Regions from separate parts of the Streptomyces sp. Z423-1 genome, predicted to be linked through region 3. Evidence: predicted binding sites of a transcription regulator. Region 3 holds the regulator's gene; each other region holds the start of a gene.
What was found. Region 3 encodes HrcA, which represses chaperone genes, less so after heat shock. Its sites were predicted from a motif close to TTNGCACTCNGNNNNNCNGAGTGCNAA; they were not measured.
Positions count from the first base shown of each region.

Region 1: a site for HrcA is predicted at 6,949-6,975, ahead of groL (chaperonin GroEL). Genes of this name have one in related genera too.
Region 2: a site for HrcA is predicted at 2,158-2,184, ahead of groES (co-chaperone GroES). Genes of this name have one in related genera too.

Region 1 covers NZ_CP053109.1:5,137,732-5,147,999, reverse strand. The annotation lists gene HJD23_RS23080 (helix-turn-helix domain-containing protein) at 1-1,334, shown strand, start outside; gene HJD23_RS23075 (hypothetical protein) at 1,344-1,832, shown strand; gene HJD23_RS23070 (helix-turn-helix domain-containing protein) at 2,163-2,399, shown strand; gene HJD23_RS23065 (class I SAM-dependent methyltransferase) at 2,409-3,074, opposite strand; gene HJD23_RS23060 (hypothetical protein) at 3,130-3,699, shown strand; gene HJD23_RS23055 (NADH:flavin oxidoreductase) at 3,817-4,944, opposite strand; gene groL (chaperonin GroEL) at 5,165-6,787, opposite strand; gene HJD23_RS23045 (cold-shock protein) at 7,149-7,355, opposite strand; gene HJD23_RS23040 (ubiquitin-like small modifier protein 1) at 7,795-8,070, opposite strand; gene thrC (threonine synthase) at 8,143-9,432, opposite strand; SAM riboswitch class I at 9,451-9,592, opposite strand; gene HJD23_RS23030 (glucosyl-3-phosphoglycerate synthase) at 9,764-10,268, shown strand, end outside.
Region 2 covers NZ_CP053109.1:3,536,137-3,546,404, reverse strand. The annotation lists gene HJD23_RS15820 (methyltransferase domain-containing protein) at 1-296, opposite strand, end outside; gene HJD23_RS15815 (polysaccharide deacetylase family protein) at 360-1,280, shown strand; gene HJD23_RS15810 (polysaccharide deacetylase family protein) at 1,277-2,074, shown strand; gene groES (co-chaperone GroES) at 2,331-2,639, shown strand; gene groL (chaperonin GroEL) at 2,759-4,387, shown strand; gene HJD23_RS15795 (ester cyclase) at 4,460-5,167, opposite strand; gene HJD23_RS15790 (SDR family oxidoreductase) at 5,240-6,013, opposite strand; gene HJD23_RS15785 (multicopper oxidase domain-containing protein) at 6,292-7,866, opposite strand; gene HJD23_RS15780 (MOSC domain-containing protein) at 8,007-8,675, opposite strand; gene HJD23_RS15775 (LysR family transcriptional regulator) at 8,755-9,651, shown strand; gene HJD23_RS15770 (WhiB family transcriptional regulator) at 9,815-10,144, opposite strand.
Region 3 covers NZ_CP053109.1:6,311,938-6,322,205, forward strand. The annotation lists gene HJD23_RS28320 (SpoIIE family protein phosphatase) at 1-914, shown strand, start outside; gene hemW (radical SAM family heme chaperone HemW) at 942-2,174, shown strand; gene HJD23_RS28330 (Uma2 family endonuclease) at 2,280-2,870, shown strand; gene HJD23_RS28335 (DUF3097 domain-containing protein) at 2,848-3,666, opposite strand; gene HJD23_RS28340 (MBL fold metallo-hydrolase) at 3,696-4,430, opposite strand; gene hrcA (heat-inducible transcriptional repressor HrcA) at 4,615-5,631, shown strand; gene dnaJ (molecular chaperone DnaJ) at 5,632-6,771, shown strand; gene HJD23_RS28355 (nitronate monooxygenase) at 6,985-8,058, shown strand; gene HJD23_RS28360 (16S rRNA (uracil(1498)-N(3))-methyltransferase) at 8,058-8,807, shown strand; gene HJD23_RS28365 (VOC family protein) at 8,828-9,220, shown strand; gene HJD23_RS28370 (hypothetical protein) at 9,162-9,557, opposite strand; gene HJD23_RS28375 (hypothetical protein) at 9,568-10,268, opposite strand, start outside.

The DNA of each region.
Region 1 (10,268 bases), 1.2 Mb from region 3:
AGAACCGGATCGCATCGGCCTGTCAGCTCACCCCCGGCAAGGTGAGCACGATCATCAGCGGGCAGCAGCAGGTGACCAGCTTCGACGTGATCTGCCGCATCGCGGACGGGCTGCGCATTCCTGGGCGTATGGTCGGGCTCGCCGACCGTCCCTGGGAAGGACAGCCCAACGCTCCAGACGCGGTGACGCCCCCGGCCGTACAGCCCTCAGCCGTACAGTCCTCAAGTGACGCGTCCTGGCGTCCCGAGACGACCGTGCACTTGACCGCAGAGCTGACCAGGAGCGACCTCGTGATGGACCGCCGTGCCGCTACGCGCGCCCTCGCCGGAGCCGCACTGTCCGGCGCTGCACTGCTCGACGACCTGGAGGGCTGGCTCCAGTCGGCTCCAGCGGTGGCACCGGCGCAACGCCGAGGCCGCATTGGTCATCGCGAGGTCCAGGAACTGGAGTCCACGGCACGCGCCTTCCGAGCATGGGACCATCGCTTCGGAGGGGGCCTGCGCCGCAAGGCGGTTGTCGGGCAGCTCAATGAGGTCGCCGAACACCTCGAAGAACACCAGGCACCAGAAGTCGAGCAAGGCTTGTTCCGGGTGATGGCGCAACTAGCGGGTACGGCCGCAACAATGGCCTGGGATTCGGGACTTCAGAAGCGGGCTCAGAGCTACTACATGCTCGCGCTACGAGCGGCCCACGCAGGCGGCGACGCGGCATTCGGCGCAAACGTACTCGCCGGCATGGCGCGGCAGATGCTGTACCGGGACCAGCCGCAAGACGCGCTTGAACTCGTCCATCTCGCGCAGAAAGGCGCGGGCAAGTCGTCGGGGCCACGGGTGCGGGCGATGCTCCACACTCGAGCGGCCTGGGCGTACGCGGCGATGGGCCGCTCAGCCGCGTTCCGGCGTGCCACTAATGAGGCAACCGAGGCCCTGGCGGAGGCCAAAGCAGATGAAGGACCGTACTGGATCGCGTACTTCGACGAAGCCGAGCTGGCTGGCGTCACGGGCGGCCGCCTGCTGGACATGGCTCGCCACGACCCACAGCAGCATGCCGACGCCGCCGCTGAACACATCCGGAGCGCACTCGCGACCCGCGGCGCAGAAGCCGGCCGCAGCTACGCACTGGACCTGATCGGGCTCGCCGAGTGCCACTTTCTGATGGGTGACGTGTCCGATGCGGTTGCCTACACACATCTCGCCGTCGATGCCGCTGCTCGTACCCAGTCCACGCGTGTACGGGCTCAGCTCAACCAGCTCTATCCCTACACCGTGGGCCGGTCGTCATCGCGTACGGTCGGCGAGGCGCGGAGTCGGATCCGCGAAGTCCTGTCGAGTTGAGGGAGCAACGTGACCACCATCGCCGTTACCGGGCACATGGATCTGACCGAGGCCAGCGTTGCGCTGGTGCGCGATGCCCTGCGTGAGACGCTCAAGCCGTACGCCGGTGGCGGGCTGACCGGTGTCTCTTGCCTCGCCAAGGGCTCGGACTCGTTGTTCGCCGAGGTTGTGCTGGAGCTTGGCGGGCGCCTCGTGGGCGTCATTCCCTCGCAGGACTATCGGCAGAACAAGGTCAAGCCCGATCACGCCGAGACGTTCGATCGGCTCGTCGAGGCCGCGGACGAGGTGCTGGTGCTTCCCCACGAGGCCGCGAACCGGGCGGCGTACGAGGACGCCAACCGCACGCTTCTCCGGCGCGCCGATCGTCTGGTCGCCGTCTGGAACGGCGAGCCGCCGAGCGGCAAGGGGGGTGGCACGGCGGACACCGTCATCGAAGCTCGGGACGCGGGGCTGCCGGTCGACGTGGTGTGGCCGGAGGGTGCGTCTCGGGTGGGGTGAGCGCAGGCTTCGGCGCGGTCGAGGTGCGTGGTCGAGACCCCTCATCTTCCAAGTGGCCGTGGGGCCGCCCGCTTCCTTGGCAGTGTCGTGCTTCCCCGGCCCGCCTCAAGGGCGCTTCGCTGTCGCTGCGCGTCGCCTGGCGGCGATCGGCCTGCGGCCGACCCTTGACCCGGGCCGCGGAAGCACGGGGAAGAAGCGAGCGGGCGGCCCGGAAACGCGGGTGGCCGACGGTGACGGCCGTACGGGTGGGCCGGGTGGTCGGCCGGGGCTGGGGGTGCGCGTCAGCGTCTCGCATGCACGCCGGGTGGGCTGAGCGGCTTGCGGTTGTGGATGGGGGCGCGGTTTCGGGTGAGGCGGGCCGGATTGGCGAGTGGCTGTTCTTCCCAGGCGCAGCTCGCCGAGCGGGCCGGGCTCACTCAGGCGAAGATCTCCCGCCTCGAAGGCGCCGACACCGTACCGACTCTGCCGCTGCTGCGGCGCCTGGCCCTGGCCATGGACTCGACCCTGAACATCGCCTTGGACGACGACCGCGAGGAAGTGGCGTTCGTCGCGCATACGGCCGCCTGAATCCAAGTCTCACTCCAGCGGCACCCGCTGTGTCACCCGCCACAGGCGGCGCGGCAGCTCGCCTTCCTCGAAAGCATGGACCTCGTCCAGTTCCCACCCCTCCGCGAGGGCGTTCACCAGTTCGCGTGAGAAGAAGTGGACCGCGAAGCCGCCGTGTTCCCAGATGTCGTCTCCGTGGGGGATTCCGGTGCCGTAGTGGGCGTCGCCGGTGTGGCGGACGGTGTAGACGAGGGTGCCGCCCGGGCGCAGGACCCGGTGGATCTCGGCGAGCAGGGTGTGGAGTTCCTGCGTGGTCAGCGCCATGCACAGCAGCATGTGGGCGAAGACCCCGTCCACCGAGGCGTCCGGCAGAGCCAACGGCTGTCGCACGTCCTGGACTTCGCAGGTCACCCGGTCCTGTATGCCCTGCTCGCCCGCGGCCTTCCGGAGCTGGTCAAGGGCCGTCGCGCTGAAGTCCGTCGCGTGGACCGTGAGGCCCTCGCGGGCGAAGTACAGGGCGTCGCGGCCGTGGCCCGCGCCCAGTTCGAGGACGTTCCGGGCTCCGGCGGTGCGGAAGACTGCCGCCGCGTGGAGTGCCGCCGTGGACGGTTGTTCGCCGTACATACCGGGGTGGGCTGTGTACACCTCCTGCCAGTGCGCACGCTGTTCGTCCCCCAGCTCGTGTTCGTCCACCATTGCTCCGTACGATCGCAGGCTGTCGTCAGTAAGGAAGGGCCATAGGCAACTCATCATGAATCATGCCCAGCTCACCGCCCTGGGGCGGGCCCTCCGGCTGCTCGGCGAGCACGGTGATGCCCTCACCGGCGACACCCCGGACGCCCGGCTGCACGAGGTCAAGGCCGATCTGCGGCGGGCGCTCGACCTGCTGGAGGAGAGCGTCACCACCGCCGCGCCCAGCACCCGCTGCGCCGAGCATCCGACGGGGCCCGTCGACGAGAGCGCGCCCGACCTGTGTCTGCTGTGCGAGACCCGGCGACGCGCCGCCCGGCGTGCCGAGTTCAACGGACCGGCCGCGCCCGGCCCGCCCACCGAGTCCGCGCCGTCCCGGTACGGCGTGCGCGGTGACCGGCCGCAGCCCCAGCAGCGGTGGCTGCCGGAGCTGTGGAACGGGCAGGAGTGGCAGTTGTGCGGCACCCCGCGCCGGGACCGGCGGGAGGCCGAGCTGTATCTGGCGGCCCAGCGGCGCGGTTCGCGGCCTGCGATGGCGTATCGGCTCGTGCACGAGTTCACCGACTACGAGGTGCTGCGGGTGTGGGGGACGCCGGTGCGGATCGACATCGAACCGATGGGGAATCTTTGATCGGCGGCCAGGCCGGCTGTGCCTGCTGCGCCTGCTGTTGCCTGCTGTTCCTTGTGCGCACCCGGGTCATCCGGATACCGCCCCTCGTACGACGCTCAGCTCAGCCGCGTACGACGCTCAGCTCAGCGACCCGAGCGACGCCGCGTCGTACGGCGCCAGCTCGTCGAACCGGCCCGCGAGCACCTTCGCCGCCCACTGCGGGTCCTGCAGCAGCGCCCGCCCCACGGCCACCAGGTCGAACTCGTCGCGCTCCAGCCGGTCGAGCAGGTCGTCGATGCTGCCCACCCCGGCGCCCTCGCCCTGGAACGCCTTGAGGAACTCCCCGTCCAGGCCCACGGACCCGACCGTGATGGCGGTCTTGCCGGTGAGCTTCTTGGTCCAGCCCGCGAGGTTGAGGTCCGAGCCCTCGAACTCCGGCAGCCAGTAGCGGCGCGTGGAGGCGTGGAAGGCGTCGACGCCGGCCGCCGCGAGCGGGGCGAGGATCGCCTCCAGCTCCTCCGGGGTCTCGGCGAGCTTCGCGTCGTAAGCCTCCTGCTTCCACTGCGAGTAGCGGAAGATCACGGGGAAGTCCGGCGAGACCGCCGCGCGTACGGCGGCCACGATCTCCGCCGCGAACTTGGCACGGGCGACCGGGTCACCGCCGTAGGCGTCCGTACGGCGGTTGGTGCCGGCCCACAGGAACTGGTCGATGAGGTAGCCGTGGGCGCCGTGCAGCTCGACCCCGTCGAAGCCGATCCGCTCGGCCGCGGCGGCCGCCTCGGCGAAGGCCGCGACGACATCGTCCAGGTCCTGCTGGGTCATCGCCCTGCCGGTGCCCTCGGTGCCGTCCAGCCGCAGCCCGGACGGACCGACCGCCGGGGCCTCGGGAACGGGCGGGGCGCCCTGCTTGCGCACCATGCCGATGTGCCACAGCTGGGGGACGATCTTCCCGCCGGCCGCGTGCACCTCCTCGGCGACCTTCGCCCACCCGGCCAGCTGCTCCTGGCCGTGGAAGCGCGGAACGGCGTCACTCTCCCCGGCGGACTCGTGGCCGATGTAGGTGCCCTCGGTGACGATCAGACCGACGCCCGCTCCGGCACGACGGGAGTAGTACGACGCCACATCCGCACCCGGGATGCCGCCCGGGGAGAACTTGCGGGTCATCGGCGCCATCACGATGCGGTTCGGGACGGTCAGACCGCCGACGGTGAAGGGGCGGGCGAGGACCTGGGTCGCTCGGGAGACGGAGGACGCGGTGACGGTCACGTGGGGGCTCCTCGGGATGGCCGACGATGGGCGGAACAGCCGATGATGGGGACAATGAATGCGTGTGCATACTTGCACAGCATTAACTGCCTCGTCGGGCCACCGCATTCCGCCCCCTCCCGGCCTCCTGTGTGATCCCGGACACGCCCGAGGGCGGCACCCCCTGTCTCCAGGGAGTGCCGCCCTCGGTACTGACGGACGGGTCCGATCCTCGGAAGGATCAGAAGTCCATGTCACCGCCCGGCATGCCGCCACCGGCAGGCGCGGCGGCCTTCTCCGGCTTGTCGGCGATGACGGCCTCGGTGGTGAGGAAGAGCGCGGCGATGGAGGCGGCGTTCTGCAGGGCGGAACGGGTCACCTTCGCCGGGTCGATGATCCCTTCCTTGACCAGGTCGACGTACTCGCCGGTCGCGGCGTTCAGGCCGTGGCCCGGGGTCAGGTTGCGCACCTTCTCCACCACGACGCCGCCCTCGAGGCCGGCGTTGACGGCGATCTGCTTCAGCGGGGCCTCCAGGGCGAGCTTCACGGCCTGGGCGCCGGTCGCCTCGTCACCCTCCAGCTCCAGCTTCTCGAACACCTGGGAGGCCTGGAGCAGGGCCACGCCACCACCGGCGACGATGCCCTCCTCGACGGCCGCCTTCGCGTTGCGAACGGCGTCCTCGATGCGGTGCTTGCGCTCCTTGAGCTCGACCTCGGTGGCGGCACCGGCCTTGATGACGGCCACGCCGCCGGCCAGCTTCGCCAGACGCTCCTGGAGCTTCTCGCGGTCGTAGTCCGAGTCGCTGTTCTCGATCTCGGCGCGGATCTGGTTGACCCGGCCGGCGACCTGGTCGGCGGAGCCGGCGCCGTCGACGATGGTGGTCTCGTCCTTGGTGATGACGACCTTGCGGGCGCGGCCCAGGAGGTCCAGGGTCGCGTTCTCCAGCTTGAGGCCGACCTCCTCGGAGATGACCTCGCCGCCCGTGAGGATGGCGATGTCGCCGAGCATGGCCTTGCGGCGGTCACCGAAGCCCGGGGCCTTGACGGCGACGGACTTGAAGGTGCCGCGGATCTTGTTGACGACCAGGGTCGACAGGGCCTCGCCCTCGACGTCCTCGGCGATGATCAGCAGCGGCTTGCCCGACTGCATGACCTTCTCCAGCAGCGGGAGCAGGTCCTTGACGTTGGAGACCTTGGAGTTGGCGATGAGGATGTACGGGTCCTCGAGGACCGCCTCCATGCGCTCCATGTCGGTGGCGAAGTACGCCGAGATGTAGCCCTTGTCGAAGCGCATACCCTCGGTGAGCTCCAGCTCCAGACCGAAGGTCTGGGACTCCTCGACGGTGATGACGCCTTCCTTGCCGACCTTGTCCATGGCCTCGGCGATCAGCTCGCCGATCTGGGTGTCGGCGGCGGAGATGGAGGCCGTGGAGGCGATCTGCTCCTTGGTCTCGACCTCCTTGGCCTGGTCGAGCAGCGCACCGGAGACGGCCTCGACGGCCTTCTCGATACCGCGCTTCAGGGCCATCGGGTTGGCACCGGCGGCTACGTTGCGCAGACCCTCCTTGACCAGGGCCTGGGCGAGGACGGTCGCGGTGGTCGTACCGTCACCGGCGACGTCGTCCGTCTTCTTGGCGACTTCCTTGACCAGCTCGGCGCCGATCTTCTCGTACGGGTCCTCCAGCTCGATCTCCTTGGCGATGGAGACACCGTCGTTGGTGATCGTGGGGGCGCCCCACTTCTTCTCAAGGACGACGTTGCGGCCCTTGGGGCCGAGGGTCACCTTGACGGCGTCCGCGAGCTGGTTCATGCCGCGCTCGAGGCCCCGCCGCGCCTCCTCGTCGAACGCGATGATCTTGGCCATGTGAAGTGGTCCTCCCGGACTGGGGTGGATTGCTCCGGACCGCGCTGGCGCCCGCGACGGACGGCTCGCACGCCTCGTGGTTCCTTGCCCCACCCGGCTTGCGGCCTCACCGACCCGGTCCTTCTTTGTCACTCTCACCTTCAGAGTGCTAACGCCAATGATTAGCACTCGGGCATGCTGAGTGCAAGGTGCGCCCGCGAAGCGGGCCCGTCGAGGGGTGGTGGTCGGGCGACGGGTGGGCGCAAGCGGGTCCTACGGACTGAGGCCGACCGACCTCCGGGCAGACCGAAGGGCTCGCACCCCGGGAGGTGCGAGCCCTTCGAAGATGAACAGAAGAACGTCGCTGCAGTCGGCGCGTGCTTCAGCTGGTCGCGAGCCGGACCATGTCCGCCTGCGGCCCCTTCTGGCCCTGCGAGATCTCGAAATCGACCCGCTGGCCCTCTTCCAGGGTGCGGTATCCGTCCATCTGGATCGCGCTGTAGTGGACGAAAACATCCGCACCACCGTCGACCGCGATGAAGCCGTACCCCTTCTCCGCGTTGAACCACTTGACGGTGCCCTGAGCCATGCCTAACTCCCCTATTACTGGCCCTTGCACAGATCCACACTTCGCGGATCCGGGTCAGACCTCACCCCCCATTGATTGGGGGCGTGCGCCGGAACGCGTCGACCGCGGCTGAATGTATCTGTCCAACTGCCGTCTGCAACAGGTCAATCGGACGAGAAATCTGGGCGCGGACGGTCGGGAATTTAGGGAGAATTCACCCGGATTCAGGGCAAGTCGGGCCCCACAAAAGGAATGAACGGCGCAAAACAGCCACACACTTTGGCTACTTCTCATCGCAGCGGAGCCGGTACTCATATGCGTCCGGCATGTCGATCCGCGACGCGTTCCCCAACTCTACCGCGCTCAACCACACTGAATTGCCCCCTCCGCTTCTCTCACGGAGGGGGCAATTCGATGCACATGGAGTAACCGACGTTACTCAAGGTAACGCACGAGCGTTTCAGCCGCCGGCCACGGCCGGAATGATCGACACGCCGGCACCGTCCGGGGTGGCCGTCTCCAGCCCCTGCTCGAAGCGGACGTCGTCGTCATTGACGTACACATTGACGAACCGCCGCAGCTTGCCCTGGTCGTCCAGGACCCGGGCGGCGATCCCGGTGTGGTTCTTCTCCAGATCGGCGATCACCTCACCGAGGGTCGCCCCCTCGGCGGAGACCTCGGCCTGGCCGCCGGTGTAGGTACGCAGGATGGTGGGGATGCGAACGGTGACGCTCATATGTCTGTGACCTCCGGTCAGGTTTGCAGCTTGCGGTGGGGCAGCGCCGCCAGGGGCGCGGGGCGGTGACGACTAGGCGAGGCCGGCTTCCCGGAACGAATCCAGGCTGGGACGAATGGTCGCAGTGAGCCCCGTACCCGCCACCGCATCCAGCGTCTTGAGACCATCCCCGGTGTTCAGCACCACGGTCGTCAGCGACGGATCCAGCACACCGTTCTCGATCAGCTTGCGCGCGACCCCCACGGTCACCCCGCCCGCGGTCTCCGCGAAGATGCCCTCGGTCCGGGCGAGAACCTTGATCGCGTCGACGACCTGCTCGTCCGTCACGTCCTCCACGAAGCCGCCCGTGCGGCGCGCGATGTCGAGCACGTACGGCCCGTCCGCCGGGTTGCCGATGGCCAGCGACTTGGCGATCGTGTTCGGCTTCTGCGGCCGCACCACGTCGTGCCCCGCCTTGAACGCGGTCGACACCGGCGAGCACCCCTCGGCCTGCGCCCCGAAGATCTTGTACGGCCTGTCCTCGACGAGCCCGAGCCTGATCAGCTCCTGCAGCCCCTTGTCGATCTTCGTCAGCTGGGAGCCGGACGCGATCGGCACCACGATCTGGTCGGGCAGCCGCCAGCCGAGCTGCTCGCAGATCTCGTACGCCAGGGTCTTGGACCCCTCCGCGTAGTACGGCCGCAGGTTGACGTTGACGAAGCCCCAGCCCTCACCCGCCGGGTCGCCGATCAGCTCGGAGCAGAAGCGGTTCACGTCGTCGTAGTTGCCCTCGATGCCGACGAGTTCACCGCCGTAGACCGCGGCCATGACGACCTTGCCCTGCTCCAGGTCGTGCGGGATGAACACGCAGGAGCGGAAGCCGGCCCGGGCGGCGGCGGCGCCGACGGCGCCGGCGAGGTTGCCGGTGGAGGAGCAGGAGAGCGTGGTGAAGCCGAAGGCCCGCGCGGCCTCCAGGGCCTGGGCGACCACACGGTCCTTGAAGGAGTGGGTCGGGTTGCCGGAGTCGTCCTTCACGAACAGCTTGCCGGGCTCGACGCCGAGTTCACGGGCGAGGTGGTCGGCCTTGACCAGCTTGGTCCAGCCGGGGTTCAGGTTCGGCTTGTCGGCCACGTCGGCGGGGACGGGCAGCAGGGGCGCGTAACGCCAGATGTTCGACGGGCCCGCCTCGATGCGCTGACGGAGCTCCTCGGCGTCGTACGCGGAGAAGTCGTACGCGATCTCCAGCGGGCCGAAACACTCCTCGCACGCGAAGACCGGGCCGAGCGGGACGCGGTGGCCGCACTCGCGACAGGACAGCGCCGCGGCGGGACCGAGGTCGACGGTGGGATTGCTGGTGCTGCTTTCGACAGTCTGCACAGCCATGTGAGGCGAGGCCCTTTCTCCTCATCTTCCTCACGACGCATCTCGCCGTGAGACGGAATTGGCACCTTCCCTGGCCGGGAGCCTCGCGTGAACGAGTCCGGAATCAGGGGGGTTGCCGGGGCTTCATCGGGCCGTGTCCCTCTGCCCCTCTGGATGAGCTGTATGCGGTTGTTGTGCGGTGGTGAACGCGGACGGCCCCCGACATGCGATGGTCATCAGCGTTGTTCAAGACTGTAACCGAAGGCCAGGACAGTTGAGATAGTCGTCCGAACCGCGAGATGGATCACAGACCTCGTCCGCTCGCCGAGAGAACGCGAAGGAGCAGCAGACTGTGCTGGAAGAAGTCGAGCGCTGGCTCAGCACCCGCTCCTGGTCGCTGACCGATCGCCCGCTGCACAAGATCCTGGCCGCGAAGCGCCACACGGGCCAGTCGGTCAGTGTCGTGCTGCCCGCGCTCAACGAGGAGGAGACCGTCGGCGACATCGTCGCCGTGATCCGGCAGGACCTCGTCGAGCAGGTCCCGCTGGTCGACGAGATCGTCGTGGTCGACTCCGGGTCCACCGACCGCACCTCCGAGGTGGCCGCCGCGGCGGGCGCCCGGGTGGTGCACCGCGACGAGATACTCCCGCGCATCCCGGCCGTCCCCGGCAAGGGCGAGGTGCTGTGGCGCTCGCTGCTCGTCACGCGCGGCGACATCGTCTGCTTCATCGACGCGGATCTGAAGGAGTTCTCCTCGGACTTCGTCACGGGCATCGTCGGCCCGCTGCTGACCGACCCGGGGGTCGACCTCGTCAAGGGCATGTACGACCGTCCCCTGGGCGGCGCGGCCGGGCAGG
Region 2 (10,268 bases), 2.8 Mb from region 3:
CGCCGCGCGCGATACGTCGCCACGCTCGCCCGCGTCGACTGCTCGACCCCGTTGGGCGTGAAGTACATCCGCTCCGCGTCCGCCGCCCCGAACTTGGCCACCGCCCGCTGCCGCAGCCGCGCCTGGCCGAGCGCCGCCGACACCAGGTCGGCCGGGTGGTCGCGGCGCAGCCGGGTGGCGACGGCGAGTTCCTGGGTGGGGTCCGTGCCGCGCACCTCGTCGAGGAGGGCCCGGCCTTCGGGGGTGAGGAGAGGGGCGAGGTCGTTCACCGGGCCATTGTCGGCCAGTCGGTGGATGGTGCGCCTCCGGCGGCGGTGTCGGCGGCGGTTCGGGGGCGGGGCCTGGGAGGATCCGGCTCCATGCGACTAGTAGTACAAAATGACAAAATTAGGGCGCGTCGGCTTCGGAGAGCTACGGCGATCAGAGCCGGAATCGCCGTACTGACCGTCGCCGCCATCGCCTCCGGCTGCACGCGCGGCGAGGACGAAGCGCCCCCGCCCCTCAAGGCGCCCCCGGCCCGCGCCCTGGACGGCTACGCCGCCAAACTCCGCGCCGACCACGCCGCCCTGGTCGCCGCCGCGCAGCGCTGGGGCCTGAAGGAGACCCCGCTGCGGCCGCCGCGCCCGCCCGCGAAGAAGCCGACGATCACCACCCGCGTCGGCTTCGAGGTGGACGAACACGAGGAGCAGGGCCTCCCGCCGGTCTTCACCACCATCCCCACCGACCAGAAGGTCGTCTTCCTGACCATCGACGACGGCGCCGAGAAGGACCCGGCGTTCCTGCGGATGATGACCGACCTGCGGATCCCGTACACCGCGTTCCTCAGCGACTACCTGATCAAGGAGAACTACCGCTACTTCGAGCAGATGCAGGCCAGGGGAGTGGTCCTGAACAACCACACCCTCAACCACCCCTACCTGCCCGGCCTCTCCTACACCGACCAGAAGCGCGAGATCTGCGGCATGCAGGACGTCATCGAAGAGCGCTACGGCACCCGCCCGCTGCTGTTCCGCCCGCCCTACGGCAACTACAACTCCGACACCCTGCGCGCCGCCAAGGACTGCGGCATCAAGTACGTCCCGCTGTGGAACGAGGAGGTCTTCGTCGACCACTGGGACTACCGCGAGTGGGACCGCGACATCCACCCCGGCGACATCGTCCTCAGCCACTTCCGGGGCACGGACGACTGGGCGGGCGGGATGCCCGACATGATCCGCGTCTTCCTCGACAAGATCACGGCGAAGGGGTACGCGGTGGGCCGCCTGGAGGACTACCTGTGACTCGGCGCGGGCGGACGGCAGGGGCCGCGGCGCTCCTGGTCCTGCTCGCCGGCTGCGCCCTGCCCGACGCCCCGCCCTCGCGCTCCGTCGAGGCGGGGGCGGCACCCGGCTCGGCCGCCTCGCAGCCCCCGCCCCACCGCCGCTGGGGCCTGCCCTCGCCGCTCTCCCCGCCCCCCTCGCCGCCCCGCCACCCCGCACGACCTGCGGACGGGCTGCCGCCGGTCCTGGACCGCATCCCGACCCCCCACAAAGTCGTCTTCCTCACCTACGACGACGGCGCCGAGAAGGACCCGCGCTTCGTCGACATGGTCCGCGAGCTACGGCTGCCGGTCAGCATGTTCCTCACCGACAGCGTCGTCGGACCCGGCTACGGCCACTTCGCGCGCCTTCGCTCGGTCGGCGCCAGCATCCAGAACCACACCCTCGACCACGCCGCCCTGCGCGGGCTGCCGTACGCCGGTCAGCGCGCCGAGATCTGCGGGCAGCAGCACAAACTCCACACCCGGTTCGGCATCCGCCCCCACCTCTTCCGCCCGCCCTACGGCACGTACGACACGACGACCCGCCGGGCGGCCGCGGACTGCGGCATCAAGGCGATCGTGCTCTGGCGCGCCACGATGAACGCGGACGACCTCACCTTCACGAACGGCCCCGCACACCTCCGCCCCGGCGACATCATCTCGGTCCCCTCGACCGAAGCCCCGACCCCGATGCTCCGCGAACGCACGACGCGCCTGCTGCGCCGGGTGCAGGAGGCGGGGCTGACAGTGGGGCGGCTGGAGGATTACCTCTGACCACGCGAGGCTTTCGACGCCGGTCCGCGCCGCTCGGCCCGTCCGGCGTTCGAGGACGAGTCCGGCCGACGCGCCGCAGGCAATTGGCACTCCGCTTGACCGAGTGCTAACCGCAGTCATAGTCTCGGCTCTGGCACTCCCCCCTGGAGAGTGCCAAACAAGCGACGGGCAGGTCCGGCACCCGCGACGACGGATCGACCTGGTCGCCACCTCAGACAGTTAACCCCGTGAGATCTCCGAAGGGGGAGGTCGGATCGTGACGACCGCCAGCTCCAAGGTTGCCATCAAGCCGCTCGAGGACCGCATCGTGGTCCAGCCGCTGGACGCCGAGCAGACCACGGCCTCTGGCCTGGTCATCCCGGACACCGCCAAGGAGAAGCCCCAGGAGGGCGTCATCCTCGCGGTGGGCCCGGGCCGCTTCGAGAACGGCGAGCGCCTGCCGCTCGACGTCAAGGTCGGCGACGTCGTGCTGTACAGCAAGTACGGCGGCACCGAGGTGAAGTACAACGGCGAGGAGTACCTCGTCCTCTCGTCCCGCGACGTGCTCGCGGTCATCGAGAAGTAATCACCTCAGGCAACACACCGTTTTGAGCTGCGCCCCTGGCCCCCGCGACCGATAACGAAGCCGGGCGCCCGGGGCGCAGTTTCATTACCCCAAGACTTTCCGAGAGGGCTCCCGCTGCCATGGCGAAGATCCTGAAGTTCGACGAGGACGCCCGTCGCGCCCTCGAGCGCGGCGTCAACAAGCTCGCCGACACGGTCAAGGTGACGATCGGCCCCAAGGGCCGCAACGTCGTCATCGACAAGAAGTTCGGCGCCCCCACCATCACCAACGACGGCGTCACCATCGCCCGCGAGGTCGAGGTCGAGGACCCCTACGAGAACCTCGGCGCCCAGCTGGTCAAGGAGGTGGCGACCAAGACCAACGACATCGCGGGTGACGGTACGACCACCGCGACCGTGCTGGCCCAGGCGCTGGTCCGCGAGGGCCTGAAGAACGTCGCCGCCGGCGCCTCCCCGGCCGCCCTCAAGAAGGGCATCGACGCCGCCGTAGCCGCCGTCTCCGAGGACCTGCTGGCCTCGGCCCGGCCGATCGACGAGAAGTCCGACATCGCCGCCGTCGCCGCGCTGTCCGCCCAGGACCAGCAGGTCGGCGAGCTGATCGCCGAGGCGATGGACAAGGTCGGCAAGGACGGTGTCATCACCGTCGAGGAGTCCAACACCTTCGGCCTGGAGCTGGACTTCACCGAGGGCATGGCCTTCGACAAGGGCTACCTGTCGCCGTACTTCGTGACGGACCAGGAGCGCATGGAGGCCGTCCTGGACGAGCCGTACATCCTCATCCACCAGGGCAAGATCTCCGCCATCGCGGACATGCTGCCGCTGCTGGAGAAGATCATCCAGTCCAACTCCTCCAAGCCGCTGCTGATCATCGCCGAGGACGTCGAGGGCGAGGCCCTCTCCACCCTCGTCGTGAACAAGATCCGCGGCACCTTCAACGCCACCGCCGTCAAGGCTCCCGGCTTCGGCGACCGCCGCAAGGCGATGCTCCAGGACATGGCGGTCCTCACCGGCGCCACGGTCATCTCCGAGGAGGTCGGCCTCAAGCTCGACCAGGTCGGTCTGGACGTGCTCGGCACCGCCCGCCGCGTCACCGTCACCAAGGACGACACCACCATCGTCGACGGCGCCGGCAAGTCCGAGGACGTGCAGGGCCGCGTCGCGCAGATCAAGGCCGAGATCGAGGCCACGGACTCCGACTGGGACCGCGAGAAGCTCCAGGAGCGCCTCGCGAAGCTGGCCGGCGGCGTGTGCGTGATCAAGGTCGGCGCCGCCACCGAGGTGGAGCTGAAGGAGAAGAAGCACCGTCTGGAGGACGCCATCTCCGCGACCCGCGCCGCGGTCGAGGAGGGCATCGTCTCCGGTGGTGGCTCCGCGCTCGTCCACGCCGTGAAGGTCCTTGAGGACAACCTCGGCAAGGAGGGCGACGAGGCCACCGGTGTCGCCGTCGTCCGCAAGGCCGCCGTCGAGCCGCTGCGCTGGATCGCCGAGAACGCCGGCCTGGAGGGCTACGTCATCGTCTCCAAGGTCGCCGAGCTGGAGAAGGGCAGCGGCTACAACGCCGCCACCGGTGAGTACGGCGACCTGATCAAGTCCGGCGTCATCGACCCGGTCAAGGTCACCCGCTCCGCCCTGGAGAACGCCGCCTCCATCGCCTCCCTGCTGCTCACGACCGAGACCCTGGTCGTCGAGAAGAAGGAAGAGGAGCCGGAGCCGGCGGGCCACGGCCACGGTCACGGCCACGCGCACTGACGCGAGCCGTAACAGGCAGTAGGGGAGGCCCGGCACCCGGGGTGCCGGGCCTCCCTGTATCCCCTCGCGGGTCTAACGCTCCAGCTCCTCGAAGACGCCCAGCTGCTCCATCAGCCCCAGCCGGTCGTACTCCCACCAGCCCTCGACGAGCTTGCCGTCCCCGCCGCACCGGAAGACGGTCGTACCGCTCATCGACACTTCCTTCCCGGTGGCCGGAATCCCCAGGAACTCGCCCTTGTGCGTGCCCTTCCAGAACCACCGCGCGCACACCTTGTCGCCCTCGGCGATCAGGTCCTCGATGCTGAACGAGAAGTCGAACCCGTCCCGCCAGACCCGCAGGTCGCGCCGGACATGATCCATCCCGATCACATCCTGCTCGTTCGCCGGATTGTGATCGTGATAGTGCTCCCCCATCACCTCATCGAGCGGCGGCAGCTCCCCGGGCGTCGCCACCAGCTCGAAGAACCGCCGGACCGTGGCACTGAACAACTGCTCGTCCCGCACCACGTCCAGATCCGTGAACGTCGGCATCTCGTCGCACAGCGCGACCATCTCGTGAAAGATCCGATCGGTCTCCGGAAGATTCGAATTCCGCATCGCCTCTTCGTACGACGGAAACTCCACGATCTCGATGAAGTGCGACGCGTCGGACCGGTCCTTCCCGATCACACTGTGCGTCGCCGTCCGCTTTCCCTTGGTCTTCTCCACCCACGCGTCCATCAGCCGGTTCATCTCCTCGAACCGACTGGTCTTGCAGTCGATGACCTGCACGAACGTCATGGCGCCACCTCCGGCCCCCCTGGATCCGGTCGAACAGCTCCATTGTCCTACGAGGGCCTCGACCGGCACCCGCTACTGAGGCCCGTACTTCCGGCCCGCCCGCGACGAGACCCCGCCCAGCAACCCTCGCGGCGCCACCTTCACCACGCCCATGATGGCCTTGTACCGCGGGTCCGGAATGGACAGCGTCTTCCCCCGCGCCAGATCCGAGAGCGCCGCCGCCACCAGCTTGTCCGCGTCGAGCCACATCCAGCCCGGGATGTTGTCCGTGCCCATGCCGGCGCGCTCGTGGAACTCGGTGCGGACGAAGCCGGGGCACAGGACCATCATCCGTACGCCGGTGCCCGCCAGGTCACGGGCGGCGCCCTGGGTGAACTGCACGACCCAGGCCTTGGACGCGCCGTACGTTCCCCGGGGGAGGAAGGCCGCGACCGAGGCGACGTTCACGACGCCTCCGCGTCCCCGCTCCCGCATCGCCTCGGTCGCCGCCGACGTCAGCCGGAGCACCGCCTCGCAGTGCACCTTGAGCATCTTCAGCTCGTCGGCCATGGGGACGTCGAGATAGCGGCCCTTGTTGCCGAAGCCGGCGTTGTTGATCAGGAGGTCGACGGGGTTCTTGCGGTCGGCGAGGCGAGCGGCGACCGCCTCGATGCCGTCGTCCGTCGCCAGGTCCGCCGTGAGTACCTCCGCCTCGATGCCGTGCCCGTCGTGCAGTTCGGTCGCCTGCTCGCGGAGGCGTTTGGTGTCGCGGGCCACCAGGACGAGGTTGTGCCCGTCCGCCGCCAGCCGCCGCGCGAACGCGGCGCCGATTCCCGCGGTCGATCCCGTAATCAGAGCCGTTGTCATGTGCCAAGGGTAGTGACCCGGACTGTGCGCGGCTGATCTCCGTAGGGTCTCAGTAGGGGGAATGCCGGGGGAATGCCGGGGGATTGACGGGGGATTGACGGGACGTTTGCGGAGGGCTTGGAGGGGATTTGTAGGGGGCTTGTAGAGGGGGCCCGGCAGGGCGTGGAGAGGGAGCTCGGCGGGCGTGGAGAGGGGGCCCGGCGGGGCGTGGAGAGGGAGCTCGGCGGGGCCTGGAGAGAGGGCCCGGCGGGGCCTGGAGAGGCTGGAGAGGAACTCGCTCAGCCGTGCTCGTGGTCGTCCGCATGGCCGTTCCCAGGCCCCGCGTGCCCCGACGGCGCGCCCGCCCGCTGCCCCTTGTCCACCACCACGAACTGGCCCATCATCCCTTCGTCCTCGTGGTACAGCAGATGGCAGTGGTACATGTACGGCGTGTCGGGATCGGCCGGCCCGGTGAAACGCAACGCCAGCTTCATGGTCGTCCCGTGCGGCACGAACACCGTGTCCTTGGGCCCGCGCAAGGCCGGTGGCGGCGCCGCGCCGTTCACCTCCAGCACCCTGAACTGCACGTCGTGCACATGGAAGTTGTGCGGCATCCCGTTGGCGTTGCGGACCGTCCACACCTCCGTCGTCCCGCGCGTGACCGTCTCGTCCACCCGCCCCATGTCCATCGACCGCCCGTTGATCCCGGACCGCTTCAACTCGAAGTACCGGCCCCGCGCCGCGTCCGTGCCGTCGGGTATCTCCAACTCGCCCAGGGCGGTGGGCAGGTCCGGAGACGGTCGCAGCCGTCCGGCCGCCCGCAGCTCCAGTACGTCGAAGGAGTCGTCCCCTCCGCCGAACCGCCGCTGCCAGCCGTCCCCGTAGTTGTCCTGCGGAAAGCTGCGCAGCATCACCCGCTCACCCGCCCGCATCCGCACCACGATCTCGGCCCGCTCGCCCGGCGACAACTGCACCCGCTTCTGGGACACCGGCCGCTCGAGCAGACCCCCGTCCGTGCCGACCAGGGAGAAGGAACGGTCGTCCGGGAAGCCGAAGGCGTAGGTGCGGGCCGTGGAGGCGTTGAGCAGCCGCAGCCGTATCAGCTCGTCGGCGACCTCGCGGTAGGGGCGCAGCGTGCCGTTGACCATCGTCTGGTCGCCGAGGAAGCCCACGTTCTGCAGAAAGCCGCGGTCCCCGTCGAGCCGGGCGCCGTCGAAGCGCACGTCCTGCACGACGACGGGCAGGTCGTCCACGCCGTACCGCTTCGGCAGCGCGAGGCGCGCCGACCGCTCGTCGTCGAGGAGGAACATGCCCGCCAGGCCCCGCCGGACGTGGTCCTCGGTCGCGCCGTGCGGGTGGGGGTGGTACCAGAGCGTCGCGGCCGGCTGGTCCACCGTCCACTGCGGGCTCCAGGTGCCGCCGGCGGCGATCTCCTGATGCGGGCCCCCGTCCATCTCGGCGGGCAGGTGCATGCCGTGCCAGTGCACGCTCGACGCCTCGTCGAGCCCGTTCCGTATGCGCACGCGGACCTTCTCGCCGCGTTCCGCGCGCAGAGTCGGGCCGAGATAGGTGCCGTTGAAGCCCCACGTCGGGGTCTTCCGCCCCGCCTCGAACTCGGTCTCGCCCGCCTGCATGCGCAGATCGAAGACACGCGTGCCGTCCTTGTCGACATGCGACTCGGCCAACGGCGGTATCGCGAGCGCGTTGTCGAACGACGCCTTGCCGACCGTACTGACCGGGGCGTCGGTCCACAGCCACGCGAACAACCCACCGATCGTCACGGCGCCGACGGTCACGACCGCGCCGAGGACGATGAGCACCCGCTTGAGACGAGACGCACGCCGAGGCGTGCCACCAGATCTGCGACGAATCATGCTTCGAGCGTCCTCGCCGCGATCCCGCGAAACATCGGGGACGTCCCCCGCCCCACCCCGACCCGGCCCCGGCCCGCCCTCCGGGAATTTCCCCTAGGAGGCGTGGGACGCCTGGACGCCGAACAGGTTTTGAATACCCGTCAGGAGGTCTGCATCTGCATGTACTTCCGCGCCGCCTCCCGCGACTCCGGATGCAACGCCTCGCCCGCCGCCAGCAGCCGCGGCAGCAGCGCCCGCTCCGTCGTGACCGCCCGGAACTGCAGGGCCACCGTCACCTCGTGGTCCGGACGGTGCACGATCTCGATCGGGTCGCTCGCCCGGACCTCGCCCGGCGTGATCACTCGCAGATACGCTCCCGGCGCACCCCGCTGCGTGAACCGCTTGACCCAGCCCGGCTCACCCAGATGACTCTGGAAGGTCCGGCAGGGAATCCGCCCGGAGGTGACCTCCAGCACGACATCACGCCCGATCCGCCAGCGCTCGCCGATCAGGGCGCCGGAGACGTCGATGCCCGACGTCGTGAGGTTCTCGCCGAACGAGCCGTTCGTCAGCGTGCGGCCCAGTTCGCGCTCCCACGCGTCGAGGTCCTCGCGGGCCACCGCGTACACGGCCTGGTCGTCGCCGCCGTGGTGGCGGGTGTGGCACACCGCGTCCCCGGCCAGCCCGCTCGCCCCGATGCCCTTGGGTCCGGGCGCCGCCACCCGAACGGGCTCGTCGACCGGGCGCTTGTCGATACCGGTCACGCCGTCGGGATGGTCCGTGTAGGTGACGGCCTTCGCGCGGCCCAGGTTCACAGAGAGAAGCCTCATGGCGGCACGGTAGGCGACAAAAACCAAAGTGTCGACGCGTTATTCGGCGTCGTACCCAAGGCTCGCTTATGCTTGAAGGGTGATCGAGGCCCGTCATCTGCGTGTCCTGCGCGCCGTCGCCGCCACCGGCTCCTTCTCCGCGGCGGGGCGCGAGCTGGGCTGCACCCAGCCCGCCGTCAGCCAGCAGATGAAGGCGCTGGAGGCGTCCGTGGGGACGCCCCTGCTGGTGCGCACCGGACGCGAGATGCGGCTGACGCAGGCCGGCGAGGCGCTCGTACGGCATGCCTCGGGCATCCTCGCCGGGCTCACGGCCGCCGAGGAGGAGGTCGCCGCGATCGCCGGGCTGCGCGCCGGGCGGGTGCGGCTGGTGTCCTTCCCCAGCGGCAGCTCCACCCTCGTGCCGACCGCCCTCGCGGCCCTGCGCGCCGCGCACCCCGGCACCCGCGTCTCCCTGGAGGAGGCCGAGCCGCCCCAGTCCGTCGACAAGCTGCGGGCCGGTGACTGCGATGTCGCGCTCGCGTTCCGTTACGAGGGGGCGCCGGGCGTCGAGGAGTGGGACGACCTCGTCGTGCGACCGCTGCTGAGCGACCGGTTGGTGGGGCTGGTGCCGGAACGGCACCGGCTTGCGCGGTCCGAGTCCGTCGCCATCGGCGATCTCGCCGAGGAGCCGTGGATCGCGGGCTGTCCGCGCTGCCGCGGCCAGTTGATCGAGGTGTGCGCGGGGGCCGGTTTCACGCCCCGCATCGACTTCGCCACCGACGACTATCCGGCGGTGGTCGGCCTGGTGGGCGCGGGGCTCGGGGTGGCGGTGCTGCCACAGCTGGCGATCGAGTCCGTACGGCCGCGGGGGGCGCGGGCGGTGGCCTTGGAACCGGCGGTGCGGCGGGAGATCGTCGCGCTGACGCTGCCCGATCTGGCGCAGGTGCCGGCGGTGCGGGCGACGCTGGATCAGCTGGCGCGGGCGGCGGCTCGGTAGTCGGGCTTCGGTGGTCGGGCTTCGGAGTCGGGCTTCGGTGGTCACGCCCGGTAGTCCTCGGCTGCCCCGGCAGTAAGAGACCCCCCGTAGTCACCCCCCGTAGCCACCCCCCGTAGTCAAAGGCAGGGGCACGCGTGTGCGTGCCCGTCGGAGAAACGTTCCTTCAGGTGTTCGGGGCGGCATTCCCGCCGGCCGTCGACGCCGACACCAGCCGGTGGCGTGCCCGCCCCATGAGCTCTTCGCGCTCGTCCTCGGTCAAACCGCCCCACACGCCGTACGGTTCGCGCACCGCCAGCGCGTGTGCCGCGCACTGCGCGCGGACCGGGCACCTCATACAGACCTCTTTGGCCGAGTTCTCGCGAGCACTCCGAGCCGCCCCGCGCTCACCCTCCGGATGGAAGAAGAGCGAACTGTCCACGCCGCGACAGGCAGCCAGGAGCTGCCAGTCCCATAGGTCCGCGTTCGGTCCGGGAAGGCGGGAGAAATCTGCCATTGCGTGACCCCTTGTAGCCGTTCTGAGCGGATACGGTGCCCACGACCGTACATCTACGATCTAAGGAGATGAAAATATGACTCATTGCGAATCTAGCCTCAGACATCAGCAGATGGGAAGAAAT
Region 3 (10,268 bases):
GGCGGCCGCTTGGGACGCTCGTGATCGGGCGGGCCGGGGTCGAGGGGTTTCCGGACGAGATCACCGGGCTCGTCGAGGATCTGAGCCGGCGCGTGGCGTTGGCCATCGGGGCGGCCCGGCAGTACGCACGGCAGGCCACCATCAGCGCCGTACTCCAACGCGGCCTGCTGCCCGGTGCGGTCGCGCAGATCCCCGGCGTGCGCAGCGCCCTCGTGTACGAGCCCTGCGACAAGGGCGGGCCCAGCGGCGACTTCTACGACCTCTTCCCGGCCGGTGACGGGCGCTGGTGCTTCGCCGTCGGTGACGTCCAGGGCAAGGGACCGGAGGCCGCCGTCGTCATTGGGCTGGCCCGCCCCTGGCTGCGGCTGCTCGCCCGCGAGGGCTACCGCGTCGCCGACGTCCTCGACCGCCTCAACCAGCTCCTCCTCGACGACGCCACCGAGGCCGCCGACGCCGCCGCCCGCGCCCTGGTCGGCCCCGCCGGCCCCGGCGAGGGCCCGCAGACCCGCTTCCTCTCCCTCCTCTACGGCGAACTCGCCCCCTTCGACGGCGGCGTCCGCTGCACCCTCGCCTCCGCCGGGCATCCGCTGCCGCTGCTCCTCGGGCCCGACGGCGACGTCCGTACGGCCGCGCGGCCACAGACCCTGCTCGGGGTCGTCGAGGACGAGACGTACACCAGCGAGAGCTTCGAGCTGCGCCCCGGCGACACCCTGCTGTGCGTCACGGACGGAGTCACCGAGCGGCGCAGCGGCTCGCGCCAGTTCGACGACGAGGACGGGCTGGCGGCGGCGCTCGCGGGCTGCGCGGGGATGAACGCCGAGCTGATCGCCGAACGGATCAGGCGGCTGGTGCACGAGTTCGGCGGGCGCCCACCGGAGGACGATCTGGCGTTGCTGGTGCTCCAGGCGGAGTAGGCCACGGGGTGCGGGACAATGGAGGACATGCCTTCCGCACTCCCCGACGGCGAGCCCGTCCCCGCCGACGGCGCGCTGCCCGCGTCCGCGCTCGCCGGGGCGGCCGACCGCCCCCTCGGGTTCTATCTGCACGTCCCGTACTGCGCGACCCGCTGCGGCTACTGCGACTTCAACACCTACACCGCCACCGAGCTGCGCGGCACCGGCGGCGTCCTCGCCTCCCGCGACAACTACGCCGACACGCTGATCGACGAGATCCGGCTGGCCCGCAAGGTGCTCGGCGACGACCCGCGCGAGGTCCGCACGGTCTTCGTCGGCGGCGGTACGCCGACCCTGCTGGCCGCCGGTGACCTCGTACGGATGCTGGGGGCGATCCGGGCGGAGTTCGGGCTGGCGGCGGACGCCGAGGTCACGACGGAGGCGAATCCCGAGTCGGTCGATCCGGCGTATCTCGCGGCCCTGCGCCAGGGCGGCTTCAACCGGGTGTCGTTCGGCATGCAGAGCGCGAAGCAGCACGTACTGAAGGTCCTGGACCGGACCCACACCCCCGGACGGCCCGAGGCGTGCGTCGCGGAGGCCCGGGCGGCCGGGTTCGAGCACGTCAACCTGGACCTGATCTACGGCACACCGGGGGAGTCCGACGACGACTGGCGGGCCTCGCTGGACGCGGCGCTGGGCGCCGGGCCGGACCACATCAGCGCGTACGCCCTGATCGTCGAGGAGGGCACCCAACTGGCCCGCCGGATCCGCCGGGGCGAGGTGCCGATGACGGACGACGACGTGCACGCCGACCGGTACCTGATCGCGGAGGAGCGGCTGTCCGGGGCCGGTTTCGAATGGTACGAGGTGTCCAACTGGGCCACCTCGGACGCCGCCCGCTGCCTGCACAACGAGCTGTACTGGCGGGGCGCCGACTGGTGGGGCGCGGGACCGGGGGCGCACAGCCACGTGGGGGGCGTGCGGTGGTGGAACGTGAAGCACCCCGGTGCGTACGCGGCGGCCCTGTCGGCGGGGAAGTCCCCGGGCGCGGGCCGTGAGCTGCTGTCCGACGAGGACCGCCGGGTGGAGCGCATCCTGCTGGAGCTGCGGCTGCGGGAGGGAGTACCGCTGTCGCTGCTCCAGGAGCAGGGCCGCAAGGCCGCCCGCCGCGCCCTGTCGGACGGGCTCCTCCAGGAGACGCCGTACGAGGAGGGGCGCGCGGTGCTCACCCTGCGGGGGCGGTTGCTGGCAGACGCTGTCGTGCGGGACCTGGTGGACTGATCACTCCGGCGGGTGAATCGGTGCGGAACGCCGGTTCGGTCCCTAACCTGATTCGTAGGCTGCCCCCGTAATTGCACGGTGGCGGAAAACCGGAGGGCTGCGGAGATGACCGCTGTGGACGACCGACCGATGACCACCGGCATGGTGAAGATCTTCGAGGAACTTGAGCCTCCTGAGGGCGTCAAGGTGGAGCTCCTCCGGGGGGTAATCGTGATGATGGCCAGCCCTGACATCGTGCACAACCTGATCGTTGCCGATGTGCAGGACCAGATCCCGCGACAGCGCTGGTCTCGCCTTCAGACCCAGGACGTGGACATCCGGGACGAGGCCAGCGAGCCGGTACCGGACCTAGTAGTCGTGGCGCGAGACATCCTGCCCGACTCGGGCCGTCTGCTTCCCTCCAAGCTGGTCACGATGGTCGTGGAGGTCGTCTCCAAGTCCAGCGTCCACCAGGACTACGTGATCAAGCGCTCGATCTACGCCGCCGGGAAGATCCCCGTGTACCTCATCCTCGACCCGATCATGGCGCACTGCGTCCTGCTGACGAAGCCCGCGGGCCAGGGTGAGGACGCCGACTACCTCAGCCAGGAGATCATCAAATTCGGCGATCCGATCCCGTTGGAGGCTCTGGGACTCGAACTGGACACCAGCGAGTTCGGAACCTTCCCCGACGTCAGGCCCCACCGCTACCCGTGACGAAGTCGATCAGCTCCTCCACCCGCCCCAACAACTCCGGCTCCAGATCCTTGTAAGACCCCACCCGACCCAGAATCGCCTGCCACACCGCCCCGGTGTTCTCCGACGGCCAGCCCAGCGCCCGGCACACCCCCGTCTTCCAGTCCTGCCCCCTCGGCACCTCCGGCCACCCCGCGATCCCCAGCGACGACGGCTTCACCGCCTGCCAGATGTCGACGTACGGATGGCCCACCACCAGCGCGTACTCGCTCGTCACCGCCTCAGCGATCCGCCACTCCTTCGTGCCCGGCACCAGGTGGTCCACCAGGACACCCAGGCGCGCATCCGGACCCGGCGCGAAATCGGCCACGATCGAGGGCAGGTCGTCCACGCCCTCCAGGTACTCCACGACCACGCCCTCGATACGCAGGTCGTCGCCCCAGACCTTCTCGACGAGCTCGGCGTCGTGCCGGCCCTCGACGTAGATGCGGCCGGCGCGGGCCACGCGCGCGCGTGCGCCGGGGACGGCGACCGAGCCGGATGCCGTACGGGTGGGACGTACCGGAGCCGAAGCAGACGGCCGTACGAGGGTCACCACCTTGCCCTCCAGCAGAAAGCCCCGCGGCTCCAGCGGGAACACCCGGTGCTTGCCGAAGCGGTCCTCCAGGGTCACCGTGCCCGCCTCGCAGCGGATCACCGCGCCGCAGAAACCGGTGCCGGGCTCCTCGACCACCAGGCCGGGCTCCGCGGGGACCTCCGGGACGGGCTCCTTCGGCTTCTTCCACGGCGGGGTCAGGTCCGGAGAGTACTGGCGCATTCGAACGACGATATGGAGAGGTCGTTACGTCATCCGGGCGACACGCCGAAACGGGCGGCCAGGGCGTCCCGCTGGCGCCGCACGAACGCCGCGTCCACCACCGCTCCGTGACCGGGCACGTACAGCGCGTCCTCGCCGCCGAAGCTCACCAACCGGGCCAGCGCGGCCGGCCAGTGCGACGGCACCGCGTCCGGGCCCGCCTGCGGTTCGCCGGACTCCTCGACCAGGTCGCCGCAGAAGACCACCTCGGGCTCACCCGGCACGAGGACCGCGAGGTCGTACGCCGTGTGTGCCGGGCCCACGTTCGCCAGCAGGACCTGGCGGCCGGGGCCCAGGTCGAGGGTCCACTCGCCGGAGACGTGGTGGCGGGGCGGGACCAGGGTGTCGGCCGCCTCCTGGGCCGCCGCGGCGTCCAGGCCGTGGTGGACGGCGTCCGCGCGGAGTTCCTCACGGCCGCGCCGGCCGCCGAGCACGGCGTCGATGCCGACCGCGCCGAACACCTCCGCCCCGGCGAAGGCGGCCGCGCCGAGGACGTGGTCGAAGTGGGGATGGGTGAGCGCGAGATGGGTCACACGATGACCGGCGAGCACCTCCGCCTGCGCCCGCAGCCGCGCCCCCTCCGCGAGGCTCGACCCCGCGTCGATCAGCAACGCCGCACCGTGCCCGACCACCAGCCCCACCGTGCAGTCCCAGCCAGGGAGGCGACAACGCCCGACACCGGCCGCCAGCCGCTCCCAGCCCACCTCTTCCCAAGTGACGCTCATACGGCGACGCTAGGCCCTGTTGCCATATTCCCGCCTGCCGTACGCCCCACCCGGCACGACCTCGCAGGACCGGCCTTGCCCGGGGCGTACCCGACGGCCGTACACTGGGCCGGTAAGGCTGGCACTCGGGGGCGTCGAGTGCCAGGGGGAGCGCCAAGGGGACGAGTGCTGGAGGTGTGCGCGGATGCTCAGTGAACGAAGGCTTCAGGTGCTGCGCGCGATCGTCCAGGACTACGTCGGCACCGAGGAGCCGGTCGGTTCCAAGGCGCTCACCGAGCGGCACAGCCTCGGCGTCTCCCCGGCGACCGTCCGCAACGACATGGCTGCCCTGGAGGACGAGGGATACATCGCCCAGCCGCACACCAGCGCCGGGCGCATCCCGACGGACAAGGGCTACCGGCTCTTCGTCGACAAGCTGGCCGAGGTCAAGCCGCTGACCGCGCCGGAGCGGCGCGCGATCCAGAACTTCCTCGACGGCGCCGTCGACCTGGACGACGTGGTGACCCGGACCGTACGGCTGCTGGCGCAGCTCACGCGGCAGGTCGCCGTCGTGCAGTACCCGTCGCTCACCCGGTCCACCGTGCGGCATGTGGAGCTGCTGTCGCTTGCACCCGCGCGCGTGATGCTGGTGCTGATCACGGACACCGGGCGGGTGGAGCAGCGGATGGTCGACTGCCCGGCGCCGTTCGGCGAGTCGTCGCTGGCGGATCTGCGGGCGCGGCTGAACAGCCGGGTCGCGGGCCGCCGCTTCGCGGATGTGCCGCAGTTGGTGCAGGATCTGCCGGAGGCCTTCGAGGCCGAGGACCGCGGCACGGTCCAGACGGTGCTCTCCACCCTGCTGGAGACGCTCGTCGAAGAGACGGAGGAGCGGCTGGTGATCGGCGGTACGGCCAATCTCACCCGCTTCGGACATGACTTCCCCCTCACCATCCGGCCGGTGCTGGAGGCACTGGAGGAGCAGGTCGTGCTCCTCAAGTTGCTGGGCGAGGCGAAGGATTCGGGCATGACCGTGCGCATCGGGCACGAGAACGCCCATGAGGGACTCAACTCCACGTCGGTGGTGTCGGTGGGCTACGGTTCGGGCGGCGAGGCAGTCGCCAAGCTCGGCGTGGTCGGACCGACCCGCATGGATTACCCGGGAACGATGGGAGCGGTACGCGCAGTGGCACGGTACGTCGGACAGATCCTGGCGGAGTCGTAAGTGGCCACGGACTACTACGCCGTTCTCGGCGTGCGTCGCGACGCGTCGCAGGAAGAGATCAAGAAGGCCTTCCGGCGGCTCGCACGCGAGCTGCACCCGGACGTCAACCCCGATCCGAAGACGCAGGAGCGGTTCAAGGAGATCAACGCCGCTTACGAGGTGCTCTCCGACCCGCAGAAGAAGCAGGTCTACGACCTCGGCGGCGACCCGCTGTCGCAGGCCGGGGCCGGCGCCGGTGCGGGCGGCTTCGGCGCGGGTGGCTTCGGGAACTTCTCGGACATCATGGACGCGTTCTTCGGTACGGCGTCGCAGCGCGGGCCGCGCTCGCGCACCCGCCGGGGCCAGGACGCGATGATCCGGATCGAGGTCGAGCTCGACGAGGCGGCCTTCGGCACGACGAAGGACATCCAGGTCGACACGGCCATCGTCTGCTCCACGTGCAGCGGGGAGGGCGCGGCGCCGGGGACCTCGGCGCAGACGTGTGACATGTGCCGGGGTCGTGGTGAGGTCTCGCAGGTCACGCGGTCCTTCCTGGGCCAGGTCATGACCTCGCGCCCCTGCCCGCAGTGCCAGGGCTTCGGCACCGTGGTGCCCAACCCGTGCCCGGAGTGCGCGGGCGACGGCCGCGTCCGTTCCCGCCGCACGCTGACGGTGAAGATCCCGGCCGGTGTCGACAACGGCACCCGCATCCAGCTCGCCGGTGAGGGCGAGGTCGGCCCGGGCGGCGGTCCGGCGGGCGACCTGTACGTGGAGATCCACGAGCTGCCGCACCCGACCTTCCAGCGGCGCGGCGACGACCTGCACTGCACGGTCACGATCCCGATGACGGCGGCGGCCCTCGGCACGAAGGTGCCGCTGGAGACGCTGGACGGCCTGGAGGAGGTCGACATCCGCCCGGGCACCCAGTCGGGCCAGTCGATCCCGCTGCACGGCCGGGGAGTCACACACCTGCGCGGCGGCGGCCGCGGCGACCTCGTCGTCCACGTCGAGGTCCAGACCCCGACCAAGCTGGACGTCGAGCAGGAACGCCTCCTGAGGGAACTGGCCAAGCTGCGCGGCGAGGAGCGACCGCAGGGGCAGTTCCAGCCCGGGCAGCAGGGGTTGTTCTCGCGGTTGAAGGACGCGTTCAACGGGCGCTGACAGCTGGAGCTGCGCGAGGGTTGAGGGCGGCCGGGGGTCCGGGGGTTGTCCCCCGGGCAGGCACAGTCAGCCGGGGCAGCAGGGGCTGTTCTCGCGGCTGAAGGATGCGTTCAACGGGCGCTGAGTCCCACGAAGAGCCATGGCATGCCTCTGGCCTATGCCAGACGTCAGGCCGGATTCGGACTTGTTCGGAGGACGTGACAACATGCCGTCATGTCCTCCGCACTGACCGATCTCTTTCCGCTTCCGATCGTGCAGGCCCCCATGGCGGGCGGCGTCTCCGTGCCCCGGCTCGCCGCGGCCGTGTCCGAGGCCGGTGGGCTCGGATTCCTCGCGGCCGGTTACAAAACGGCCGACGGCATGTACCAGGAGATCAAGCAGTTGCGGGGGCTGACCGGCCGCCCCTTCGGCGTGAACCTGTTCATGCCGCAGCCCGAGTATGCCGAGCCCGCCGCTGTCGACGTCTACGCCCAGCAGCTGGCCGGCGAGGCCGCCTGGTACGAGGCCGAGCTCGGCGACCCCGACAGCGGCCGGGACGACGGCTACGACGCCAAACTCGCGGTGCTGCTCGACAACCCGGTGCCGGTGGTCTCGTTCCACTTCGGCGTCCCGTCCCCCGACGCCCTCGACGCGCTGCGCCGGGCCGGCACCCTCACCCTGGTCACCGCCACCACCCCCGACGAGGCCCGCGCCGTCGAGCGGGCGGGCGCCGACGGTGTGATCGTGCAGGGCGTCGAGGCCGGCGGCCACCAGGGCACCCACCGGGACATCCCCGAGAACGACGGCGCGGCCATCGGGCTGCTCTCCCTGCTGGGCCAGATCCGCGAGGCGGTCGGCCTGCCGCTCGTCGCCGCCGGCGGCATCATGCGCGGCAGCCAGATCGCCGCCGCCCTCGCGGCCGGCGCCGGCGCGGCGCAGCTCGGCACGGCGTTCCTCGCCACGCCCGAGTCCGGCGCCAACGCCGTGCACAAGCAGGCCCTGACCAACCCGCTCTTCGTCCGTACGGAACTGACCCGCGCCTTCTCCGGCCGCCCGGCCCGTGGCCTGGTCAACCGTTTCATGCGCGAGCACGGCCCGTACGCCCCCGCCGCCTACCCCGAGATCCACCACCTCACCTCCCCGATCCGCAAGGCCGCCGCGAAGGCGGGCGACGCGCAGGGCATGGCGCTGTGGGCGGGGCAGGGGCACCGGATGGCGCGTGAGCTGCCCGCCGGGCAGCTGGTGGAGGTGCTCGCGAGCGAGCTGGAGGCGGCCAGGACAGCGTTGTCCTCCTGGGGCGGTGCCTGATGACCGCGCCGGTGTTCGTCGTGGAGAACCTCGAGCACGTCGACGCGGGCGACGGCGGGCGGTACGTCCTCGACGGCCCCGAGGGGCGGCACGCGGTCTCCGTGAAGCGGCTGCGGCCCGGCGAGGACGTGATCCTCACCGACGGGGCCGGGCGCTGGGCGGAGTGCGTGGTCGTCGGCACCGAGGGCAAGGACCGGCTGATCGTCCACATGGACTCGGTGGCCGAGGAGCCGGTGCCGGAACCGCGCATCACGGTCGTCCAGGCGCTGCCCAAGGGCGACCGGGGCGAGCTGGCCGTGGAGACCATGACCGAGGTCGGGGTCGACGCGATCGTGCCGTGGGCGGCGGCCCGCTGCATCACGCAGTGGAAGGGCGAGCGCGGCACCAAGGCCCTCGCCAAGTGGCGGGCCACCGCCCGCGAGGCCGGCAAGCAGTCCCGGCGCGTGCGCTTCCCCGAGGTCGCGGACACGGCGACGAGCAAGCAGGTCGCCGCGCTGCTCGCCGGGGCCGGCTTCGCCGCCGTACTGCACGAGAGCGGCGAGGAGCCGCTGGCCGCGGCCGAACTGCCCACCGAGGGCGAGATCGTGCTGGTCGTCGGCCCCGAAGGCGGCGTCTCCCCGGAGGAGTTGGCGCTGTTCGCGGACGCCGGGGCGCGGGCCTACCGGCTCGGGCCGACCGTGTTGCGCACCTCGACGGCCGGTACCGCGGCGGCGGCCCTGCTGCTCGGCCGTACCGGACGCTGGTCCTGATCCCCGTGCCGGAGGACGTCATGGAACTCGCCCAAGTCAGGCTCCTGGTCGGCGACTTCGCGGCCTGCTACCGCTTCTACGCCGACGTCCTCGGCCTCAAGCCGCAGTCCGGCGCCACGCAGGGCCCGTACGAGAAGTTCAGCCCCACCACGGGCTCGGCGGGCATCGCGCTCCAGGACCGCTCGACGATGGCCGAACTGCTCGGCGAACTGAACGACACCGCGACGGGCCACCGCTCCCTGGTCGTCCTGCGCGTGAACGACCTGGACACCTACTGCGAACGCATCACGCAACGCGGCGCGGTCCTCCTGCACGGCCCGGCCCCCATGACGGACCGCATACGCGTCGCCCACCTCAAGGACCCGGAGGGCAACCTGGTGGAACTCCAGGAGTGGCAGTTGCTGCGCACCTGACCACGACCGCCGGGAACAGCTCCCAGCCGTCCACGTCACCCGCCTCCCACAGCAGTCCACGCCGGGTCGCCTCGTCGACGAGCGCGCGCACGACGCCGGGCTCGTGCAGGTTGAGCAGGTTGCCGTGGCCGTCGGTCACGCAGCCGGAGAACCAGTAGCCGTCGGCGACGTACCGCCCGTCACCGGCCTCGAAGACGATCCGCGTCGCCAGCCGGTCGCGGTACACGTTCAGCACTTCGCGGCAGGGCTCGCCGTGCCGGTGGCTGTGGCGGAGGGACCAGAGGTAGGTGGTGCGGTCGTCGACGACGAGTGTCCGGAGCCTGCGGTCGGTGCGCATTTCCCCAACGCTAGGACGAAGTGCACCGCTTCGGCGCGGTATTTTTCGCCGGCAGCAGCTGGACGTCCTCACGGCGGACCGCGAAGGACTTCGCCGTGTCCCTGCCCCTGCGGGACGGGTCCCAGAGCCAGATCCAGTCGCCGGTGGAGCCGAAGGAGAGGACCGGGTGAGTGGTGGGGACGGGGCCGTTCTCGACGGGGACCGGTGGGGTGCGCTCCACGGGACGGACGCAGACCAGGCGGCCGCGCAGGCCGAAGTAGCCGGGTGGGTTCGTGCCCAGGGTCGCCGTCCGCAGCGCCGCCCGGTCCGCCGCGCCGGTCGCGCGGTCGGCGCCCAGGGCGATGGCCGTCAGGGCGTAGGCGACGGCCAGCAGGGTCGAGATGACGACGGCGAAGAGGCGGAAGCCGCCGTCGCGGCCCAGGTGGAAGTGGCGCAGCCAGCCCAGGACCGCCACGAAGAACAGCACGCTGCCCAGCGCGAGCGCCATCGGCTCGGCGGCGGCCAGATACCTGCCGAGCGTCGGCGTGGGCACGGTGGCCGCGCGGATGCCGAAGCGGTCGAGGTACGCGTCGTGCATCCGGCCGCCCAGCCACCCGACCATCGACCACACCACCGGCACCGACAACGGCACCAGCCACGCCGCGTGCCGGGTGAAGAACGTCCGGCGCACCGCGAGGACCACCCCGGTCCCGGCGAACGCGGCCGCCCCCA